[Eubacterium] eligens ATCC 27750: one gene and its partner. The protein of the gene in region 2 interacts with the protein of the main gene of each other region in a pairwise test. Links are inferred from orthologs where the notes say so. Each region holds a gene or a part of one and is shown on either strand. Other genes may lie near its edges. The genes, in order: ribD and accC.

Evidence for each region.
Region 1: the proteins of accC (region 2) and ribD interact in binary tests that used the Escherichia coli proteins (3 or more experiments, as listed by UniProt). The link is inferred for [Eubacterium] eligens ATCC 27750 from one-to-one orthologs.

The regions. Positions count from the first base shown.
Region 1 is NC_012780.1:86,185-89,373, forward strand. What follows is about bases 33-2,886. They hold ribD (bifunctional diaminohydroxyphosphoribosylaminopyrimidine deaminase/5-amino-6-(5-phosphoribosylamino)uracil reductase RibD), read right to left. Parts: upstream 2,094-2,886; coding sequence 972-2,093; downstream 33-971. Other genes in these bases: EUBELI_RS10895 (bifunctional 3,4-dihydroxy-2-butanone-4-phosphate synthase/GTP cyclohydrolase II), read right to left, coding at 33-297; ribE (riboflavin synthase), read right to left, coding at 328-972. In the rest of the region: more of EUBELI_RS10895, read right to left, coding at 1-32; EUBELI_RS10910 (MucBP domain-containing protein), read right to left, coding at 3,090-3,189. UniProt on the Escherichia coli protein: Converts 2,5-diamino-6-(ribosylamino)-4(3h)-pyrimidinone 5'-phosphate into 5-amino-6-(ribosylamino)-2,4(1h,3h)-pyrimidinedione 5'-phosphate.
Region 2 is NC_012778.1:1,792,308-1,795,634, reverse strand. What follows is about bases 132-3,123. They hold accC (acetyl-CoA carboxylase biotin carboxylase subunit), read left to right. Parts: upstream 132-945; coding sequence 946-2,301; downstream 2,302-3,123. Other genes in these bases: accA (carboxyltransferase subunit alpha), read left to right, coding at 3,068-3,123; EUBELI_RS14665 (acetyl-CoA carboxylase carboxyltransferase subunit beta), read left to right, coding at 2,298-3,071; accB (acetyl-CoA carboxylase biotin carboxyl carrier protein), read left to right, coding at 479-931; acpP (acyl carrier protein), read left to right, coding at 219-449. Outside these bases: EUBELI_RS08320 (DegV family protein), read left to right, coding at 1-108; more of accA, read left to right, coding at 3,124-3,327. UniProt on the Escherichia coli protein: This protein is a component of the acetyl coenzyme A carboxylase complex; first, biotin carboxylase catalyzes the carboxylation of the carrier protein and then the transcarboxylase transfers the carboxyl group to form malonyl-CoA.

The DNA of each region.
Region 1 (3,189 bases), on a different replicon or contig from region 2:
TATTCCTGTTGTCGTCTTAACATGGTCTATTGACACTGTAAATGCAGTTTCATGGTTATCAGTATTGTCAGCAACCATCTGTGTAAGTCCCAGCTTTCTGCACAAATCTCCACTCATAGGCATGCATATAAGTCCTTTTCCATATGTCGCCATGAAATTCACATTTTCAGTAGTTGCAAATTCAGCGGCACATATCAGGTCTCCCTCATTCTCTCTGCTTTCATCATCTGAGACAAGTATCAGCTTTCCATCCTGTAAATCCTTAACTGCCTCTTCTACTGTGTTATACTCAAACATTTTCTTTTACCTTCCTTTCCCTTTGATATTTTAAAATCCATTCTTTAGCAGGAACTCTTTCGTTATCCCGCTTTTCGGCTTTTCCTTTTCAAATGTGATGAATTTCTCTATGTACTTACCGACAATATCATTTTCAAGATTAACTACATCACCAGCTTTCCTAAGTGACAGCGTTGTCGCACCTGCCGTATGTGGTATTATTGATACTGAAAAGCTCTGGCTGTCCGTCTTGGCAACCGTAAGACTTATTCCATCTATGGCAACTGAACCTTTTTCAACAATATATTTTAATATTCCGATGTCTGTCTTAATCTGATACCATATCGCGTTATCATCCCTGGTTATCGCTGCAACTTTTCCTGTTCCATCAATATGTCCTGAAACTATGTGCCCTCCGAACCTTCCATCTGCTGCCATTGCCCTTTCAAGATTAACAGCACTGCCACTCACCAGCTTGCCAAGTGATGAGCGGTTCAGCGTCTCATGCATTACATCCGCAGTAAATGTATTATCATATATCCCTGTCACTGTAAGGCACACACCATTGACAGCAATGCTGTCTCCTATATGTGTTCCCTTAAGGACTTTTTCTGCCTGTATTGTAAGAATTGCTGATGCCGTTCCTTTTTTTACATTATTTACATGTCCGATTTCTTCAATAATTCCTGTAAACATTACAACTCTCCTTCAATCAGAATATCGTCACCAAGAAGACGAACGGTTTTGTTTCTCAACCGATATGCTTCATCTACATTTGCAATACCCTGCCCTTCAACTGCTGTCTTACTGTCTACCCCGCCAAATATCTTAGGTGCAATGTAAGTCTGAACCCGGTTCACAATTCCAGCCTGCAATGCCGAAAAGTTAAGTGTTCCGCCTCCCTCTAGAATCACGCTGTCGATACCTTTTTCTCCAAGTATGTTCATAAGCTCTTTAAGATCAACGTGCTGCTCTGATTCTTTTGTAATTATCACTTCACAGCCTGCATTTTCATATAAAGATTTCCTGTCGCTGTCGGTACTACATGTAGCAATTATTGTTGGTATCTGCCCTGCACTTTTTACAATTCTGCTGTCAAGCGGAGTTCTCAATCTGCTGTCGCATATGATTCGCACAGGATTGTGTGGGTTGCTTATGGCTGTACTTCTGCAGTCAAGCATTGGATTATCAGCAATCACAGTGCCAACCCCAACCATAATTGCCGCATATCTGTGACGGTCTGCATGCACATTTTCTCTTGCCTGCTCACCTGTAATCCACTTGGAAAGTCCCTTATATGTGGCAATTTTTCCATCAAGTGTCTGTGCTGTTTTCATCACAACATATGGCTCTTTATTCCTTATGTAATGAAAGAATACATAATTCATCGCAAGACATTCTTCATTGCATACACAACCTTCGACTTTAATCCCGTGTTCTTCCAGATATTTAACACCTTTTCCACTTACCAGGGGATTAGGATCCATCGAACCTATCACAACCCTGCTTATTCCTGCCTGCACAAGTGCTTCAGTGCAAGGCGGCTGTTTCCCATGATGGCAGCACGGCTCAAGTGTCACATATATGGTTGCTCCACTGGTATCCTCCATACATCTTGAAAGTGCGTCTCTTTCCGCATGAAGCTCACCATATTTCCTATGCCAGCCTTCACCTATGATTCTGTCATCCTTTACAATAACAGCTCCAACCAGCGGATTAGGATTAACCCAGCCTGTTCCATTCTTTGCCAGTTCAATTGCCCGCCTCATGTAGAATTCATCTTGTTTTGAAAAATTGTTATTTATTTCCTGCTGCATATCTACACCTTCTTTCTGTTCCTTCCTGTCCTGCTTTTCTCTATTCTGCTTTTTTCTGTCCTGATTTCCTCTATCCCTATTTGCCTTGTCTGCTGCATCTTAATTTCATTCTTAATGTGCTTGTTGCTTCCCTGATTTTACCGGCTCAAAGTCGTGATACCTATAAGTAGTCGCATTTTCAATGGTTTAGTATGTCTTTTTTTATACTGTCGATAATGTCAAACGCATTTTTACAACTAAAAGACCTATAAATTCATTGTTTATGGCTCATTTAGTAGGTAAATCTATAAGTTATCTTTGGTTTTCCCCAAAAATAAACCTACCAAATTCTTAAAAACCTTGTATTAATAGGTTTTTGCCGAATTTACCTGCTGCCCTGCTGCTCTGAATTGCTATAATATGCCGCCAGATTGCTATGAATTGAATCGATGTAATATGCTGCCCGCCACAATTGCCAGTTCCAGCATTTCAGACCAGACTCCGCCTCAACAATACATACACTCCAGTACAACCAAAATCCAGACCAGACATAAAAAAAGCTTCCAAAGCAGTTTCATCTCACCACTTCAGAAGCCTTACGCCAAAATCCCGAATTTCTATAATCAAATTCTTACTCTGACAATCAAAAAAGCTCTGAGATAATAAATCATCTCAGAGCCAGTATCCACATTCAAGCCAGCCATTCATTCTAATATGATTACATTATGAATAACCAACTTTAATATCACTTCTTTCATCCAGACTTTACTGTCGGCTTCGGAATTACACCGAATCATGCTCTGGCTTACGCCTCGGCTCGTGGGCTTTACCACCGGTAGGGAATCACACCCTGCCCTGAAGTTCCATATGTATTAAATTATTTATAGTATACACCTGATTTTTAAAAAATCAAGTACTTGACACATTTATTAATATAAGGAAATGAATAAAACCAAAACATGTAAAAACCGGAACCTCGCACCCACACAGTAAGCGAAATTCCGGTCTCCTTAAATATTAATTTTCTGGCTTTTTACCTTTAACCGTTAATCCTGCTGCCGCCCCTCCTATTATAAACATAAGAAGCCATGCAAATACACGTTTATTATCTCCTGTA
Region 2 (3,327 bases):
ATAAAGCAGGCATATGGTACTACGGATGTGTGCGTATATAAAGCAGGAGGATTATGCAGTTATTATGCTGAGCGAGGTGGAATAATACTCAGCTGTGAAACAAAATAAATACTTTGAATATCAAAATAGTATTGACAAACCTGATTTGTGCTCTTATAATTAGCTCAAATATATTAGTTAAATATATTTAGATAAAATTATTTAAGGAGAACAAAATAATGACATTTGAAAAGGTAAAAGAAATTATTATGGATACTATTAACTGCTCAGAGGATAAGATTACATTAGAAGCGAATTTAAAGGATGATCTTGGAATTGATTCACTTGATTCTATGGAACTTATGATGGCAGTTGAAGATGCTTATGGAATTACTGTTCCAGAAGAAGAACTTCCTAATCTTACATCAGTTAAAGCAATTGTTGAGTATGTTGACAAGAATGCAGCTTAACATAAAGATTTTAAGGAAGACAGTTTGTTATGGATATTAATGATATTTATGGGATTATAGATAAGTTTGATGCAAGTGGATGCAGCGAACTGAATTTGGAGATGAATGGCATATGCCTTGGACTGAAGAAAACAATGCACGAAGCCATATGTGATGTGCCTGTAAAGAGAGATATTGTTCGCATTAATACAGAACAGGAACAGACCGTTACAACTATTCAGGACGTACAGCCACAGTCAGATGAGCATATTAAAGAAATTAAAGCGCCACTGGTTGGAACTTTCTATACAGCAGCAGGTCCTGATGAGGAACCTTTTGTAAAACCAGGGCAGAGCGTTCATGCAGGTGATGTTATTGGAATAATTGAAGCAATGAAGCTGATGAACGAAGTTACAGCAGATTGTGACGGTACGGTTAAGGAAGTGGCAGCAGAGAATGGCACTATGGTTGAGTATGGACAGCCGCTTGTAATCCTTAATTAACGGAGGTAGCAGAAGTGTTTAAGAGAATACTGATAGCAAACCGTGGTGAAATAGCGTTAAGGATAATCAGATGCTGCCGTGAGATGGATGTAGAAACCGTAATTGTATATTCAACAGCAGATAAGGATTCACTTGCTGTTATGGCAGCAGACAAGGCAGTTTGCATTGGACCGGCAAAGGCGGCTGAAAGTTATCTTAATCAGGATGCGATAATAGAAACAGCAATACTGACAGGGTGTGAGGCAGTCCACCCTGGTTATGGCTTTCTGTCTGAGAATGCTGCATTTGCAAGAAAATGTGAGGAGAACAATCTTATATTTATAGGACCATCAGCAGACATAATAAGCAGCATGGGAGATAAACAGTCGGCAAGGCAGCTTATGATTGAATGCGGGGTTCCGGTTGTACCAGGTTCTGATGGTCTGGTTGCAACAGCAGAGGAAGCAGCACACATTGCAGAAAAAATTGGTTATCCGGTACTTATTAAAGCGTCAGCTGGAGGCGGTGGAAAAGGAATGCGCAAGGCATTCAGCAGAGAAGATATAGAAAATGCATTTGAAACCGCTAAGAGTGAAGCTAAAGCTGCATTTGGCAACGATGATATGTACATAGAGAAGCTGATAATCAATCCACGGCATATTGAGATACAGATTCTTGCAGATAAATATGGCAATACAATATATCTTGGAGAACGTGACTGTTCAATCCAGCGTAATAATCAGAAGCTTTTAGAGGAAGCTCCGAGTGCAAGATTATGTAAAGATCAGCGGACAGTCATGGGAGAGACTGCAGTAAGAGCTGCGAAAGCAGCAGGATATTATAGTGCAGGAACTGTTGAATTTGTTGTGAATGAACAGGGTGACTACTATTTTATAGAGATGAATACGAGAATACAGGTTGAACATCCGGTAACTGAGCAGGTTACAGGAATTGACCTTATAAGAGAACAGATAAGAATAGCTGCCGGAATGAAGCTTAATATCACTCAGGAAGATACATGTGTCAATGGACATGCAATTGAGTGCAGAATAAATGCGGCTACACCGGGAGTTATTAAATTCTTACATTTTCCAGATGGTTATGGAGTAAGAGTTGAGAGCCATCTTTTTGAAGGTTATGAAGTGAGTCCGTTTTATGATTCAATGATTGCCAAGATTATAGTGACTGGAAGCAGCAGACTTGAGGCGGTAAGACGATTAAGAAGAGCTCTTGAGGAACTGATAATTGAAGGAGTTAAGACTAACAGAGAGTTCATGCATCTTCTTACATATCATAAGGATTTTATAAGAGGAAATTACAATACAGGTTTCTGGGAGAAGAATCATACCGAAATTGAAAAGTGGCTTAAGGAAGGAATTACAGTTAAATGAATATCAATGACATTTTCTTAAAGCGTAAGAAAAGGTGGGGTATTATCAACAGATTAAGGGATAGTGAGGAACAGGCAGACGGAAGCCTTACACCATCAAGAAGAATTGCACTTATAAGTGATGACAAAAGTTTTAGGGAATTGTATGCACAGGTTAAGACAGGCAATCCAAACAGCTTTCCGGGATATGAGCAAAAGGTTGAAGCAAACAGATTAAAGACAGGCCAGCAGGATGCAGTAGTTACTGGAACATGCCGAATTGGCGGAGTCAAAACAGCTGTTGCAGTTATGGATAAAAGATTTCTTATGGGAAGCATGGGAATTGCGGTAGGTGAAAAGATTACAAGACTCACAGAATATGCAATGAAAAGAAAACTGCCACTTATAATATTTGCTGCAAGCGGTGGAGCGAGAATGCAGGAAGGCCTTTTCTCGCTTATGCAGATGGCAAAGACAACAGCGGCAATTGAAAAGTTCAAGGATGCTGGTGGATTATTTATATCATATCTCACTAATCCGACAACAGGTGGTGTGAGCGCAAGCTTTGCAAGTCTTGGTGACATTATAATTGCTGAACCAGGAGCACTTATATGCTTTGCCGGGCCAAGAGTTATTGAACAGACTATCGGACAGAAGCTGCCGGAAGGCTTCCAGCACTCAGAGTTTCTGTTAGAACATGGCATGATAGATATGATAGTTGACAGAAAAGATATGAAGCAGACTTTATCAAAGATATTGAAAATGCATGTGAATACCGGAGGAGAAGCATGAGCAGTGAAAATGTTTTAACACCATATGAGAAAGTCCTTGCAGCCAGAAAAAGTGACCGTCCGGATATTATGAAATACATAGAAGTGCTTTTCGATGATTTTATAGAAATGCATGGTGACAGATACTATAAAGATGATAAAAGCCTTGTTGCAGGAATTGCTTCATTTAATGGAAAAACGGTAACTGTTATTGGAAACCGTAAAGGAAAGAATATAGAAGAGAATATAAGATATAACTTCGGAATGGCGTCACCTGA